3 regions of the Janibacter sp. GXQ6167 genome follow, and region 1 is predicted to be linked to each of the others. Evidence: riboswitches for the same ligand, from Rfam matches in the RefSeq annotation. Region 1 holds a riboswitch; each other region holds the start of a gene.
What was found. A riboswitch is a leader RNA that binds a small molecule or an ion and turns the genes downstream of it on or off. The one in region 1 is predicted to bind cobalamin.
Positions count from the first base shown of each region.

Region 1 (5,264 bases):
TTGAAAACCCTGAAGTACGGGGAGGCATCGGTCCCCGTCCCGGCGACCCACTGCCACCCGTGCTGGTTGCTCGCGACATCGCCGTCGAGCAGATGCGCCATGAAGTGCGCGGCCCCACGCGGCCACCAGCAGTGCAGGTCCTTGGTGAGGAAGCTCGCCGTCACCATCCGCACCCGGTTGTGCATCCATCCCGTCGCGAGGAGCTGGCGCATACCCGCATCGACGAAGGGGTAGCCGGTGCGCCCCTCCGCCCACGCGGCGAAGGTCTCCTCGTCGAGGTCGTCGTAGCGGATCCCCGCGAGCGCGTCGGTGAGGTCATGATGCGCCGAGTGCGGGTTGCGGTGCAGCACATCGGCGTAGAACTCGCGCCAGATCAGCTCGGTGAGGAAGGTCTGCGGGCCGTCGGCGTCGGCATCAGCACGTTCGCGCAGGTCGGCGAGCAGCGTGCGCGGGTGGATCGCCCCCCACTTTAAGTGGATCGAGAGCTGTGAGGTCCCGGCGAGGTCCGCTCGGTCCCGATCGCTCGCGTAGTCGGCGATCCCGTCATCGAGGAAGTCCGCCCACCGCGCCAGAGCTGCCTGCTCGCCGAGCGCCGGGAGATCGAAGGGGGCGCGCGGCTCCGGGAGGTCAACCGAGTCCAGCCCGGCGCGCGTCAGGCGCAGGTCCGTAGGTTCCTCGGCAGGTGCCGGGTGGGGGTGGTCGCGCCAGGCCCGGGCGAAGGGGGTGAAGACCTTGTAGCCCGTCCCCTCCTGGGTGAGGACCGTGCCCGGGCCGAGGATGTACGGGCTTCCGCTCGCGACCAGCGCGACCCCCTTCTCGTGCAACGCCTGCGCGACCGAGGCGTCGCGACTTGCGCCCCAGGGCTCGGTTTCGGCGCTGACGACCACCTGGTCGGCTCCCACCGCGTCGGCGAGTCGGGGGAGGACCTCGACCGGATCGCCGTCGGCGATCACCAAGGTCCCGTCATAGGACTCGTTCGTCGCCTGTAGCACCGCGGTGAGCGCGGCCGTGCGCACCGCGCCCGCGTGGGAGAGCAGCGTCGGGTCGAGGACGAAGACCGGCACCACCTCGCGTCCGTCGGCAGCGGCGGTGAGGAGGGCGGGGTGGTCGGCGCGGCGTAGGTCGCGGCGCAGCCAGAGAATCGAGCGCTTCACACCTCACGACCCTACGGGCGAGCGGAGGCGCGCGGGGCGGGCTTAGGGTGGCGCCATGCCGCTGGACTTCCCCATCGAGAGCCGGACCCTGGCCAAAGGCCTGCGCGTCGTCGTCCAACCCGACCCGCGGGTCCCGACCGTCACCGTGAACCTGTGGGTCAATGTCGGCTCGCGTCACGAGCAGGAAGGGCGGACCGGCTTCGCTCACCTCTTCGAGCACCTCATGTTCCAGGGCTCGGAGCATGTCCCGAGCGGCGAGCACTTCGCCGCGCTCATGGCCGCCGGTGGGCGCCTCAATGCGACCACCTGGTTTGACCGGACGAACTACTTCGAGACCGTCCCAACCGGTGCCTTGGAACTTGCGCTCTGGTTGGAAGCGGATCGGCACGCCCGCCTGCTCGCCGCGGTCAACCAGGACAACCTGGACAATCAGCGCGATGTCGTGAAGGAAGAAAAGCGTCAGCGCTACGACAACCAGCCCTATGGCACGGCTCTCGCCGAAATCTACGAGACGGTCTTCCCGGCGGGCCACCCCTACCACCACTCCACCATCGGTTCGATGGAGGATCTGGACGCCGCGTCCCTCGCCGATGTCCATGAGTTTTTCACGGCGCACTATGCCCCCGACAACACCGTCTTGACCCTCGTGGGGGACGTGAGCGCGCAGGAGGGGTTCGCCCTCGCCGAGAAGTACTTCGGCTCGATCACTCACCGGGCCGCGCCCCGCCGGGCTCCGGTGGACCCCCTCCCGCCGCTCGCCGAGCCGGTGCGCCGCGAGGTCCGCGCGGAGGTCCCGAACGATCGGCTCTACCTCGCCTTCCGCCTACCGGTCGATGGAGGCGCGGACTTCCTCGCGGCCTCGATGGCCTTGGACTGCCTCGCGGGCCTTAGCTTCTCCCCGCTGGAGCAGCGCCTCGTGCGCACCGAGCAGACCGCGAATAGCGTGCACGCGAGCGCCATGGGCTTCGTCGACGGGGTCTCGCTGGGGCTGCTCGTCGCCGATATTGCCGACGGCGTCGACCCCGATGTCGTCGAGAGGGCCATCTGCGAGGAGCTCGAGGCCTTCGCCGAGAGCGGGCCCACCGAGATCGCCCTGGAGGCCGTCCGCGCCCAGTCCGAGCGCAGTTGGCTCTCCGCGCTCGCGGCGCAAGACGAGCGGGCCGACCTGATCGGCCAGTTCACGACCCTGCACGACGACCCGCAGGGCATCAACACCTTCCTCGACAAACTGCTCGCGATCACCCCGGAGCAGGTCCACGAGGCGGCCCGGACCTGGTTGCGCGCCGACGCTCGAGCCGTCGTCGCCTATCGCGTCGCCGAGTCGACGGACGCGCTCGACGCGTCCACCAGCAGCGGCGAGGACATCGCCGCTGGGCATGAAGATCACACCGACGAGACCGATGAAGGGGGTCGCGCGTGAGCGCCGTCCTGCCCCGCCCGAGCGTGCAACCCGCAGGCACCTGGACCTTCCCCACGCCGCGGGAGATCGAGCTCGCGAACGGCCTCACCGTGCTCGTCTACGACGTCCCCGGCCAGTACGTCATCTCGGTACGCCTCAGCGTCCCGGCGCCGCTGCGCGCCGAACCACGTGAGCGGGAGGGCGTGGCCGCCATCATGGCCCGGCTGCTGGATGAGGGCACCGCGACGCATAGCCAGCTCGAACTGGCGGAGTTGCTCGAGCGCCACGGCATCGCGATGGGAGCGGGGGTGAGCGAGCAGGCTCTCGGGGTCGATCTCGAGGTGTCCCGACGCCACCTTGAGACCGGGCTCGAATTGCTCACCGAGTGCCTCACCGAGCCCGTCTTCGCCGCCGAAGAGGTGACGCGGATGGTGCGCACCCGCCTCGCGGAGATCGCCCAAGAGCGGGCGTCGGCTGGCCGTCGTGCTCATGCCGAACTCGTTGCGGCGTACTACGACCCGAGCGCCCGAGCTTCGCGGCCCGGCGCCGGTTCGCCCGAATCGGTGGCGGCGATCACCCGCGATGATGTCGTCGCTTTCCACGCCGAGCACGTCCACCCAGACCACGCCAGCCTCGTCCTCGCAGGCGACGTCGGCGGGCTCGATGTGGAGGCCCTGCTAGCCGCGACGATCGGCACCTGGCCGAGGTCCGTCCACCCTCGTCCCGAGCCCACCCGCGAACCGGCAGCACGGGCCGCGGACCGCCAGCGGATCGTGCTCGTCGACCGCCCCGGCTCGGTGCAATCCGAAATCGCGATGGCGACGCCGGGACCGGATCGGCGCGGTGAGTGGGCCCCCTTCCCGGTCCTCGGCTGGATCCTCGGTGGCGCGCCCAACGCTCGGATCGACGCGATTCTGCGAGAAGAGAAGGGGTATACCTACGGGGTCCGTGCCCTCTTCCGGCCGCGTCAGGTCGGCGGAATGTTGATCATCTCCGGGTCGGTGCGCGCGGACGCGACCGCCGAGTCGGTGAGTCTGCTCACCGAGATCGTTGCCGGGATGGAAGGGGGCGTGACCGAGGCCGAGGCCCGCGCGGGGATCGACTTCGCGACGTTGACGGCCCCCGGGCGCTACGAGACTGCCGACGCGATCGCCGATGAAGCGATTGCGCTCGCGGCCGATGGGCTGCCGCTCACCTTCACCTCCGACAACGTCGCCGCCATGCGAGCGCTCACCGTCGCTGACCTGGACGAGGCGTGGCGCCGGGAGGTGACCGAAGGCTGGACGGTCGTCGTCGTGGGTGATGCCGCCTCGGTCGCGGACGGGCTGCGCGAGCTCGGCGAGGTCACGATCATCTCCTAGCGGCGGGTACAGTCGGGATCGGTCCCGCTTCGGCGGGCCACTTTCCTACGCCACCGACACGGGGAACCCGGTGAGAAGCCGGGGCTGACGCGCAGCGGTATGGGGGACGGACACGGCAATGCACCACTGGGCCCGACGGCCTGGGAAGGTGCCGTGAACCGGACGAACCCGAGCCCGAACACCCGATCGGTGGTTCCTCGTCGGCCTCGCGCATGGGCCCCGTCCACGAAGGAGTGACCAGTCATGGTCCCCACCCGTCTCGCCACCGTCGTCTCTGCCGCCGTCGCCGGCGCGCTCCTCGCGAGTTGCGCCGGTGCCCCCGGCTCGCCCCAGGTCACCACCGGCTCCGCCTTCACCCCCGTCACTCTCGACAACTGCGGCGAGACCGTCGAGGTCACCAAGGCGCCGTCCCGGCTCGTCACCGTCAATCAAGGCGCTACCGAGGTCGCCCTGGCCCTTGGCCTCGAGGACCGCATGGCTGGCACGGCCTATCTCGATGACGAGATCTCCTCGACGTGGCAAGAGCAATACGACACCGTGGACGTCCTCGCGACGGAGTACCCAACCAAGGAGAGGTTCCTCGCTGCCGAGCCGGACCTCGCCTACGCCGCGTACTCCAGCGCCTTCTCCGACAAGTCGGTCGGGACCCGGGCCGAGTTGAAGGCCGAGGGGATCCCCACCTACATCTCCCCCTTCGGCTGCCCGAAGGGGGAGAAGACGGCAGCCCCGACCTTCGAGAGCGCGTGGTCAGAGGTGGCCGACGTCGCGAAACTCTTCGGCGTCGGGGGCCGCGCCGATGAGCTGATTAAGCGCCAGCAGGACGAGCTGAAGCGGATTCGCGAGCAGGCGCCGGGGAAGGGAGTGACGGCCCTGTGGTACGACTCGGGGGACAAGTCTCCCTTCGTGGGCGCGGGCGGCGGGGGGCCGCAGTTGATCCTCGACGCGGTCGGCGCCGCCAATGTCTTCGGGGACCTCGAAGGGGGCTGGGCCGATGGCACCTGGGAGAAGGTCGTCGAGTCTGACCCAGACGTCATCGTGCTGGCAGACGCTTCGTGGTCGTCGGCGGACAGCAAGAAGGCATACCTCGAGGCCGACCCGGTGCTTCAGAACCTCGCCGCGGTGAAGGCCGGGCGCTATGTCGTCGTCCCGTTCTCGGCGACCACGCCGGGCGTGCGGCTCATCGAGGGCGCCCAGACGGTGGCCGAGGGCCTCGCCGACCACTCGTGACCACCATCGACGTGAGCGCCGGTGGGCGTGTGACCTGGCGACCGGCGCTCGTCTTCATCGCGCTCTTCGCCGTGCTTATCGCGAGCGCGATCGCGGTCCTCGGGGTCGGGTCGGTGACGGTGT
Region 1 is NZ_JBGFSK010000005.1:113,899-119,162, reverse strand. Features, by position in the region: gene AB8K43_RS09080 (deoxyribodipyrimidine photo-lyase) at 1-1,154, opposite strand, end outside; gene AB8K43_RS09075 (M16 family metallopeptidase) at 1,210-2,574, shown strand; gene AB8K43_RS09070 (M16 family metallopeptidase) at 2,571-3,914, shown strand; cobalamin riboswitch at 3,973-4,098, shown strand; gene AB8K43_RS09065 (ABC transporter substrate-binding protein) at 4,158-5,141, shown strand; gene AB8K43_RS09060 (FecCD family ABC transporter permease) at 5,138-5,264, shown strand, end outside.

Region 2 (5,264 bases), on a different contig from region 1:
GCGCACCGATCCCGAGGAAGATCACCGGCGCTCGCATCATCCTCATCAGGAGCCGCAAGGGCACTCCCGCTGTGTGGGTCAGGGCGAGCACGGCGACGACGACGAGCACGGTGCCGGGGAAAGCCGGGACTAGTAGGGCGGTGAGGACGAGACCGACACTCAGCAGGGCTTTGTCGCGCACGGCGCGACGCCGCCAGGGGCTTGCCCAGGCGGCGTCGTCGATGGCGTACGCGTGCATCAGGCCTGCCGCTCGCCCTCCACTGCCGACGCCGTGGAGGCCGCCGGGTCGACACCGAGTTCGGCGAGGCGCCGGTTCACTTCGGCGTCGACCTCGCGCTCAAGGCGCCGGCGTCCACGCAGCGCGGCGACGGCGTAGCCACACACCGCCGCACCGATCGCAGCCTGCGCGGCGAACAGTCCCGACTCGATCTCGCCTCCTGATGGGGCGAAGATCGGCTCGAACCAGGGCTCGTAGTCGGGGTGATCGGCCTCGATCGTCTCCGTCGCGATCGCGTCGGTCCCGCCGAAGCGTTCTTCATCGCCGCCAGCGCGCTGAGCATCCAACCAAAGCGGGACCGCGATCAGCAGAGTCAGGGCGACCAGCAGGCCGAGGGTGATCCACCGTCCGCGGCTCGTGCTGCCCGAGGTGGGGGTGATATCGGCGTTAGGCATGCTGGGCCGCCTTCGAGGTCGTCGCGCCCTTCGGCAGCACGCCGAGGCGGGTCAACTCGGGTCGGGCCACCTTGCGCAGGGTGCGGAAGAGCAGGACACCGAGGACCCCTTCGGCGAGGGCCAGTGGGATCTGAGTGATCGCGAAGATCGAGGCGAACTTCGCGAGAGCACCGAGGAGACCGGAGGCCGGGTCGGGGAAGGCGATCGCGAGCTGGAGGGAGGTGACGCAGTAGGTGGAAAGGTCCGCGAGCGCCATCGCGGCGAAGACCCCGACCTCCATCGGAGCGCCGAGGCGCCGACAGAGCACCCACGCCCCGTAAGCCACCCACGGCCCAACAACCGCCATCGAAAAGACGTTGGCGCCAAGCGTGGTGAGCCCGCCGTGCGCGAGCAAGAGCGCTTGGAAGAGCAGGACGACCATGCCGACGAAGGCCATGATCGGCGGCTTGAAGAGGATCGCGCCCGCGCCGATACCGGTCGGGTGGCTACTGGAGCCGGTGACCGAGGGCATCTTCAAAGCGGAAAGCACGAAGGTGAAGGCTCCGGCTGCGCCGAGCAGTAAGCGATTCTCGGGGTGCTCACGTACCTCGCGGACGACGGCTCGAGCGCCGTGGATCACGAAGGGGGCGGCAACAGCGGTCCAGGCGGCCGCTTGAATCGGAGGGAGAAACCCCTCGGCGATATGCATGTGAGGTCCTAACCGGGATGACGCGTCCCGCTCGGTGGATCCGTCCCCAGGTGAGTCTCTGGCTGCTCCGCGGCCCGTGTCTTAAAGGGGGGCCAACCGGAGGTCACAGTGGCGCGACCGCGTCGGACTCTCACCGACTTCCTCGCCCCAGGGATGGTTGGTGCCGTCAGTAAACCACGGGCGCGGCTTACTTGACCCCGATGGAGTCCTTGTCCGCGGGGGCGTCGATCGAGCCACGCGAGTACTCACCGAAGCCAGCCAACGAGAGCAGGCGTCCGGCGATGAGAGCGACCACCAGGATGCCCATCGAGACAAAGAGCAGCGGCCAGGCCTGAATGACGACCGCCCACGTGCCGAGGGCGAAGCCAATCAGGGCGATCACGACAGCAACCCAGGTCGCGATGCTGTGCCCGTCACCGAGGTCCATCGACGAGTGCGGGCCGGTCGGAAGGTGAGGCTTTTCCTTGCTCATGGGGCCATCTTCCCATGGGTCCGCGCCCCGGTGCACCCGCCAGATCCCCCCTTCGACAAGGGGGTGCTGATGCCGGTCGAGGGAGTCCACACAATTAGGGACTGTCGGCCGCATCCACGAGGCCCTAATGTCGGCAACGGAGGAGCCATCAGACCCCTCTCGCCACACTCATTTTCCAGGGGAGACCGCACGTGAAGAAGACCACCATCGCCGTCGCGACGAGCGTCGTGCTCGGCGTCGCCATGGCACCAATCGCCGCTGCCGACAACGGCCCATCCAGCGGATCGTCCAACCGCCCCACGGCCGAGGTTGCCGCGCCCAAGGGGCTCGCGTCGACCAACCTGGGACCGGACAAGAAGCCGCTCGGCGCCCAGTCCTTCGCCTCCGCCTACGGTGGCTTCCCGGCGTACCGCCAGCTGAGGGTCATCACCCAGAAGAGCCGCTACCGGATCGATAGTTCCCCAGCCGCCGGACGGATGGCCCTGTCCGTTTGGCGGCCCAACACCCTCCCGTCGCAGTGGCGAATCGGACAGCGGATGAAGATCAGCAGCAGCGGCACGCCGATCAAGAACATCGCGCCGACGCTGAACTACTACCAGAAGAAGAACCACTACATCTGGAGTTCCGCGCAGACCTGGCAGCAGTACCGGTACTACGCCCTCACCGGCATAACCCGGTACAAGAGCACCCCGATCCTCATCACCCGCTTCGAGCGCACCCCGTGGTACCGCGGGCGGAGCATTTACGGCAACATGCCCCTCACCGCGTACTCGTACCAGAACCGCGCGAGCGGCACCCGCATCAGCGTCTATGACGCCCGCGTCGGGAAGTCCTACCGCAAGGTGCCCGGCGGCACGCTCTGGCGCGCTAGCACCGCCGGTTACGTCATCTGGTGACGCTGCCTTCGAGGCTTCGGGCCGCCGCCGCCATTGCGGCGGCGGCCCTTGCCGTCGTCGGCTGCACCGCCGACGACGCGTCTGCCCCGACCTCGTCCCCTTCGGCCAGCACTCCCACGGCCGCCCAGGCGACTTCGGCGACCGTGGACCTCCCCGACGGTCTTTCGGCCCTGCAGGTCTGGCGGCTCCCGAAGGATGTGCACCCCAACCCCAACGGGGTCCACAGCTCGAGCCGTCACGCCTTCTTCGGACTCGATATCCCCTCCCTTCGCGAAGGGGGGACTCTCGATCCGGATCAGCACACGCAATACGCCGTCTTGGACTTTGCCTCTGGCGCGGTCACGCTGCGCGAGACCACGAAGCCGGGGGCGATCAGCGACCTGGGCGTGTTTGTCACCGCTGGAGAGAGCGACCATCTGGTGCGCCTCGAGATCGAGCCGCGGCCCGACACCGAGTGCGCCGGCGACTCCCCCGACCAATGTTGGACCTGGCAACTGCGCGCCGAGACCGCCGCCGATGCCTCCGGTGACCAGATCGCCGCTGCCGCTCAGCCCGGCAGCCCCTTTGCCATCCCCCAGCCGGTCGCGACGGGGACCGGCGTCGCCTGGCTCGAGGTCACCGACCCCGCTGCCGATGAGGCCCGCCTTCAGCTCTGGTCGCCGGGCGCGAAGCCCCGGACGATCGCGAGCAAACTGCCGACCGGCCGCCTGACCGTGGAGGGCGAAGCGGTGTGGGTCACCCCTGACGACCCGAATCGCGCCGAGACCATCAGGGTCGCGCTGAAGGGAGGAGCCGTCACCAGGACGGCGTTGCCGCGGCACTCCCAGATGGCGGTACCGACCGGCTCCGACGTCGCCTACGTCCGCGACTCGGAGTCGGCTAGTTCAGCGAAGGTGATGGCGGCCCCGATCAACGACCCGGAGCGTGGCCGCTCCCTCCTCACCGCGCCCTCCGTGTACCAACTGATCTCGGCGGGGTCGGGGACCGTGATCGCCTCGACCGAGAAGGGCTACCAACTCCTCGGGAAGGTCAGCGCCCCCCTTCCCGTCGACACCTTGACCGGCATCCAACGCGATGAGGATCGACTGAACCTGCTCACCGGGCCGTCGGACGCCCCGGACACGATCGTCGTCGCCACCTTGGCCCCCTAAGAGACCGCGAGTCGCGAGCGGTCACCGTAAATCGGCGCGGCGCAATTTGCCGTTGCCGGTTCGCGGGAGCGACTCCACCACGACGACCTCCCGAGGGCATTTGTAGGCCGCGAGGTGCCGATGGGCATAGTCGATGAGCCGCTGCCCGAAGGCGTCGCCGACCTTCGCCGACGCAGCTGGGACGACCCACGCGGTGATGATGGCGACGCCCTCCCCCTTCGGCACGGCGGTCACGGCCACCTCGGCGACCTCGGGGTGGTGGGCGAGGCACTCTTCGACCTCGACTGGTGAGACGCGATAGCCCATCGCGTTCATCACGTCATCGCAGCGCCCGTGATAGGTGAGATAGCCGTCGTCGTCGAGGCTTACGAGGTCGGCGGTGACAAACCAGTCATCGCGCATCGCGTCGGCAGTCTCCTCGGGGCGCCGCCAGTACCCGAGCATGAGCCCGGGGTCGCTGCGGTGGACCGCGAGGCGCCCCGCCTCCCCAATGGGTACGGGCGTGCCGTCGTCCTGCGAGAGGACCGCGATCCGCCGGCCCGGTTGAGCGCGACCCGGGCTCCCGGGGCGCACGGGGGTCGTCGGTCCGCTCGAGACGAAGGTGGAGATTTCGCTCATGCCGAGTGCCTCATAGAGCGGCCGGTTCGTGGCCTTCTCCCAGGCCGCTCGGACCGATCCCGGCAGGGCTTCGCCGGCGACGAGGCCGTGACGCAACGACGTGAGGTCCCACGTCGAGGGATCACCATGGCGCACGAGATGGCGATACACCCCGGGGACGGCCGCGAAGAGGGTCGCGCGGTGGGCAGCGATGAGGTGCGGCCACACCAGCGGTTCGCGGGGGCCGTCGTAGACGAGGGCGGTCGCGCCGACCGCCCACGGATCGGTGAGCCCGACGCCGAGGGTGTAGGTCCAGTTGAGCGCCCCGGCGTGCAGCATCACGTCGTCTTCGGTGAGCCCGTACCACCCGTCGTACATCGGGCGCCGCCCCCAGGCGCTGCGCTGGGCGTGGACGACTCCCTTCGGCCGACCGGTGGTGCCGGAGGTGTAGGTGATGAAGGCCGGGTCGTCGGGGTGGAGGTCGGCGAAGGGGGCTCGCTGCCTCTCGTCGTGCGCACCGGCGGCGATCCAGGTCGCGATGAGTTCGGGGGTGAGGATCGCGATGCCCTCGGGGACCGCGACCGAAAGATCGGGGTCGAGCGCGATCGCCGCGGCTTCACTGTCGGCGAGGATCCAGGCCGCCTCCTCTTCGGTCAGCTGCGCCGAGGTGGGGACGGCGACCAGACCCGCGGCGATCGCTCCAAAGAAGGTGAGCGGGAAGCGGGCGCGGTTGCCCATCCGCAGCATGACGCGATCGCCCCGGTGCAGGCCGAGACCCCCTTCGGTCG
Region 2 is NZ_JBGFSK010000001.1:130,357-135,620, reverse strand. Features, by position in the region: gene cbiQ (cobalt ECF transporter T component CbiQ) at 1-238, opposite strand, end outside; gene AB8K43_RS00620 (energy-coupling factor ABC transporter substrate-binding protein) at 238-672, opposite strand; gene AB8K43_RS00615 (energy-coupling factor ABC transporter permease) at 665-1,360, opposite strand; cobalamin riboswitch at 1,392-1,554, opposite strand; gene AB8K43_RS00610 (HGxxPAAW family protein) at 1,548-1,832, opposite strand; gene AB8K43_RS00605 (hypothetical protein) at 2,024-2,728, shown strand; gene AB8K43_RS00600 (hypothetical protein) at 2,725-3,879, shown strand; gene AB8K43_RS00595 (acyl-CoA synthetase) at 3,901-5,264, opposite strand, start outside.
Region 2: another riboswitch for cobalamin. It lies ahead of AB8K43_RS00615 (energy-coupling factor ABC transporter permease); the one in region 1 lies ahead of AB8K43_RS09065 (ABC transporter substrate-binding protein).

Region 3 (5,264 bases), on a different contig from region 1:
TTGGGCGTCGGCGGCGTGGTCCTCTTCGGACCCGGCCTTGCGCGACCAGGACCATCCGGAGCCCATCTTGTGCCACTCGACGGGTCCCCCTTCGCCGGTCTCCTCGTGCAACCGGCCGAGCGCGGTGAGGGCCGCCTCCTCGCCGATCCGCCACTTCGCGGACTTCACGAACTGGAAGACACCGATCGACCAGCCCTGGTTCCAACCGCGCAGGGCGAGGCCAAAGGCGGCGGTCGACTTGCCCTTGCCCGCGCCGGAGTGGACGACGACGAGGGGGGAGTGGCGGCGCTGGCGGGTGGTCTTGCCGTCCTGCGCGACGACGGGGGTCTGTCCTTGGGCCATCAGGCGGCGCTCCTGCGGTTCAGTCGGGCGTCGCGCACGACGTCGACCAGGGCGCCGGCGGCGATCTGCTCGAGGGGGACGTGCTCGGCGCCCATGCGGTGGGCGAGGTCGGCGGCGAGGCCAAGGCGGAAGCGCCCGCTCTCGCAGTCGACGACGACGGTGTCGGTGCCGGGCCAGCGCTCGGCGATGTGCTGGGCCCGGGTGAGGGCGTCGGGGCCGGCGGTCGCTCGACCGTCGGTGACAAGGACGAGCAGCGAACGACGTCGGGGGTCGCGAATGTGCTCAAGGCGCAGGACCCGCGCGGCCTCGGTGAGCCCTTCGGCGAGGGGGGTGCGCCCGCCGTGGGGGAGGTCCGCAAGGCAGGCCGCGGCGGCTTCGACCGAGGAGGTGGGGGGCAGATCGCGGTGGGCGTCGCTGCCGCGGAAGGTGATCAGTCCCACCCGGTCCCGGCGCTGGTAGGCATCGAGCAGGAGCGAGAGCACGGCGGTCTTCACCTCGGCCATCCGTTTGCGCGCCGCCATCGAGCCGGAGGCGTCGACGACGAAGAGCACGAGATTGGACTCGCGGCCCTGCGCGATTGTGGTCCGCAGGTCGCTCGAGGTGATCCGGAGCCGGTCGGTTCGGGTCCGCTCCGGGCGGGGTTCACCCGCCTGACGGCGCGCCGCGGCGGTGATCGTCGCAACGAGGTGGGGGTGCCCGTGCTCGTCACCGCGCGGGCGACGGGAGCCAATCGTCCGGCCGAAGTCGGTGATAGCGTGGCTTCGTTTGCCCGGCTCGCCCTGCCCGAGACCGCGCACGGTGAGCTTGCGGGTGCGGAAGGGGGATTGCGCCGCCGCGACTCCCGCAGCGGCAGGTGCCGACTCGGGGGCGTCCTCGGGCGCATCCGGCGCGTGGTCCTGCGGCGCCTGCGGTTGCGGCGGCGCGGGCTGCTCGGGAGCCTGCGGAGTGTCCGGGCTCTGATCCTGCGGACCGCCGTCGTGGTTCGGGGGCGGCCCGTCGGCCTCTTCGCCCCCTTCGTCCTGGTCGTCGTCGCGGTCGGGTTCGTCGTCCGGCCGGTCCGGGTCAGTGGGGGGATCATCGTCCGGGTCGTCGTCGCCGAGCAGGTCGTCGAGGAGGTCCTCGTCGAGGCCCGGGGCGTCGAAGGGGTTGCGGCGCCGACGGTGGGGCAAGGCGAGGCGCGCGGCGACGCGGATGTCCTCGCGGGTGACATCGGTCCGGCCCTCCCAGGCGGCGTTGGCCCGGGCGGCGCGGGCGGTCACGATGTCGGCGCGCATCCCGTCGACATCGAAGCCGGCGCACACCGTCGCGATCTTGGTCAGGGCCCAGTCGCTGAGCGCGACGTCGGGCAGCAGGGCTTGGGCGGCGGCGATCCGCTCGCGGAGGGACTCCTGCTCGGCGGCGTGGGACGCGGCGAAGGTCTCCGGGTTGGCGTCGAAGGCGAGACGCCTACGGACGACCTCGGCGCGCTGCTGCGGGTCACGGCTGGCGGCGATCTCGACGGTGAGGCCGAAGCGGTCGAGCAGCTGGGGGCGGAGCTCCCCCTCTTCGGGATTCATCGTGCCGACGAGCACGACCCGCGCGGCGTGACTGACCGAGACCCCGTCGCGCTCGACGGTGTTGCGGCCCATCGCGGCGGCGTCGAGGAGAAGGTCGACGAGGTGATCGTGGAGCAGGTTCACCTCATCGACATAGAGCAGGCCGCGGTTCGCGTCGGCGAGGAGGCCAGGCTCGAAGCTCGCCTCACCCGCGCCGAGCGCCTTGCGCAGGTCGAGCGAGCCGATCACGCGGTCCTCGGTCGCGCCGACGGGGAGCTCGACGAGGCGAGCGGCGCGGGTGGTGGTCGCTGCCTCGGCGTGCGGGCCGTCGGGGCAGGTGGGGTCCGGGGCCGCCGGGTCGCACCCGAAGCGGCAGCCCGCGACGACCTGCTGCTCGGGGAGGACATCGGTGAGGGCGCGCACCATCGTGGATTTCGCGGTGCCCTTCTCGCCGCGGACGAGGACACCACCGACCTCGGGCGAGACGGTCGTCAGGAGCAGGGCCAGGGCCATGTCGTCGGCGCCGACGATGGCGGCGAAGGGGTACTGGGTCATGCGCGAAGCAAGTCCTCCTAGGCGAGTAACCACGCTCGCCGGATGAGCGTCAAGCGCCGACGCGGGAGTGCGCCGAGCGCGACGCAGGGTGATGTTCTGGCTTTAAGCCCCCTTCGCGGGAAACGAAAGAAGGGAGCCCTCACAGTGGCGGGACCGCTGCCGGATTCTCACCGGATTCCTCACGTCTGCGTCGCCGGTCATCATCCCACACCTGCGCTGGGCGACTCGGTGCGCCATGACCCGCGCGATTAAGGTGGCGGGCGTGATCGAGGTCGTCGGTATCGGTGAGGCCGGGTGGGAGGCCCTGGGCCCGCATGAGCGCTCCCTGGTCGAGCGTGCGCGCCTCGTCATGGGCGGCGCTCGTCACCTGGAGTTCCTCCCCGAGATCGAGGGCCAGGAGCGAAGGGCGTGGCCGAGCCCCCTTCGCCCGGCGTTGCCGGGGCTGGCGCGAGAGCCTGGCCCGGTCGTGGTCCTTGCGAGTGGAGATCCGCTGCGGTCGGGGATTGGCACCACGCTCATCGAGGTGCTCGGGGCGGATTCCGTCAGCATCTATCCGACCGTCTCCTCGGACCTGCTGGCGCGGGCGCGGATGGGCTGGTCGGCCGAATCCGTGCAGGTCATCACGCTCGTTGGGCGGGATATCGATCGGGTTGTCCGCTGGCTGACCCCGGGAGCGCGCCTGATCGTGCTGTGCGGTGACGGCGATGGGCCAGCCCGCGTCGCCGACCGCGTGAGTGCGGCGGGCTATGGCGACTCCGCGATGACCGCTTGGTGGCATCTCGGGGGGCCGCGCGAGGGGTCCTCGACCGCGACGGCCGCGACCTGGGGCCCAGAACCGACCCCCGATCTGGTGCTCGTGTGCCTGGAGGTTGCGGACGGCGGGGCCGATCAGGGGCCCGCGCCCGGGCGGAGCGAAGACGCCTTCGACCACGATGGCCAGATCACCAAGCGGGACGTGCGCGCCAGTGCTCTTGCTCACCTGCGCCCCACCCCCGGCCAGGTCCTGTGGGATCTCGGCGCCGGGTCCGGAGCCGTCGGGATCGAGTGGGCGCTCGCGGCGCCGGGTGCCCTCACCGTGGCGGTGGAGCGCGATCTCGAGCGTGCCGCGCGGGTCGAGGCCAACGCCGCTCGCCTCGGTGTCCCTGAGGCCGTCACCGTCGTGACCGGCGAGACCATCGAGGTGCTCGGCGCCCTCCCTTCGCCCGACGCGGTCTTCTTCGGCGGGGGAGTTGACCGCGATGTCCTCGCGGCGGCGTGGTCGCGACTGCCCATCGGCGGCCGATGCGTCGTCCACGCGGTGACCTTGGAGGCCGAAGAGGTCTGCCTGGCCGCCTTCCGCGAACACGGTGGCTCACTGACCCGCCTGTCGGTCGAGCACGCCGAGGCCCTCGGGCGCTACCTGTCCTGGAAGCCTGCCCGCCCGATTACGCAGTGGTCGGCGACCAAGATCGACCCGCTTACTTAAGGAAAGTTTGGCGACGTGACCGTTCATTTCATCGGAGCCGGACCCGGCGCCGCCGACCTGCTCACCGTGCGCGCGACCCGGCTACTCGGGCACAGCCAGATGTGTCTCTACGCGGGGACCTATCTCGATGCCGAGGTGCTCTCGCACTGCCCACCGGACGCCGAGCTAGTCGACACCCAGCACCTCTCGCTCGATGAAATCACCGCCCACCTGGTGCGCGGGCACGAGGCGGGTTGGTCGGTCGCGCGTCTCTGCTCGGGCGACCCGTCGGTGTACTCGGCGATCGCCGAACAGGCGCGGCGGCTGGACGCGGCCGGCGTGCCCTGGGATATCACCCCCGGGGTGGCGGCGTACGCGGCGACCGCGGCCCTCGTCGGCCGAGAACTCACCGTGCCGGAGGTGGCCCAGTCGGTCGTCCTCACCCGGGCGCATAAGGACTCCACCAAGATGCCGCCGGGGGAGCAGCTGGCCGCCTTCGCCGCGACCGGTGCGACCCTCGTGCTGCACCTCGCGATCCGGCACACTCGGCGCCTCGCCGAGGAACTCGCCGCGCACTACGGCGCCGACTGCCCGGTGGTCGTCGGCTCGCAGGTCTCGGGGCCCGAGGAACTGATCCTGCGAGGCACGCTCGCCGATATCGCCGACCAGGTCGAAGAGGCTGGCCTACGCCAAGCAGCGGTCATCATCGTCGGGTGGGCGCTGAACGCCGAGGGCTTCGTCGAGTCGCACCTGTACTCCTGCCGCCCGCGACCCGCCCGCGCCTGAGTGCCGCCGGCTAAGACGTCACGGTCCGGGGGGTCCAGACCCGACCGGTGCCCGTGACCTGCGTGCTGGACGCCCCGATGATGACGAGGCAGCTCATGTCGACGGACTCGACGTCGAGCTCGCCGAGCGTGGTGACCGTGAGCGATTCGCCTTCTCGGCCGACCTGACGGGCGATGATCACGACGCGCTGCGCACCGACTGCGTCGACCAGGAGGTCCCGGGCGTGAGCGAGGGTGTCCGGGCGGGAGCGAGAGCGCGGGTTGTACAGCGCGATCGCGAGATCGGCCTCGGCGAGCGCGACCAACCGCTGGGCGAGCACCGGCCAGGGCTTGAGGTTGTCCGACAGGTTCACCAGCGCGTGGTCGCCGCCGAGCGCCGCGCCCGCGAGGGCCGACCCGGCGTGGGCGGCGGTGATCCCCGGGATGACGCGGATGTCGACGTCGGCGTAGCGGGGATCGGCCGCGGCCGCCTCGAAGACGGCGGTCGCCATCCCGAAGACACCGGCGTCGCCGCCGCTGACGACCGCGACGGACTCGCCCTCGAGGGCGAGATCGAGAGCGAAGCGGGCGCGGTCGACTTCGACGGTGTTGCCACTGGCATGG
Region 3 is NZ_JBGFSK010000003.1:362,243-367,506, reverse strand. Features, by position in the region: gene cobO (cob(I)yrinic acid a,c-diamide adenosyltransferase) at 1-342, opposite strand, end outside; gene AB8K43_RS06640 (VWA domain-containing protein) at 342-2,432, opposite strand; cobalamin riboswitch at 2,501-2,662, opposite strand; gene cbiE (precorrin-6y C5,15-methyltransferase (decarboxylating) subunit CbiE) at 2,668-3,897, shown strand; gene cobM (precorrin-4 C(11)-methyltransferase) at 3,913-4,662, shown strand; gene AB8K43_RS06625 (precorrin-2 C(20)-methyltransferase) at 4,673-5,264, opposite strand, start outside.
Region 3: another riboswitch for cobalamin. It lies ahead of AB8K43_RS06640 (VWA domain-containing protein); the one in region 1 lies ahead of AB8K43_RS09065 (ABC transporter substrate-binding protein).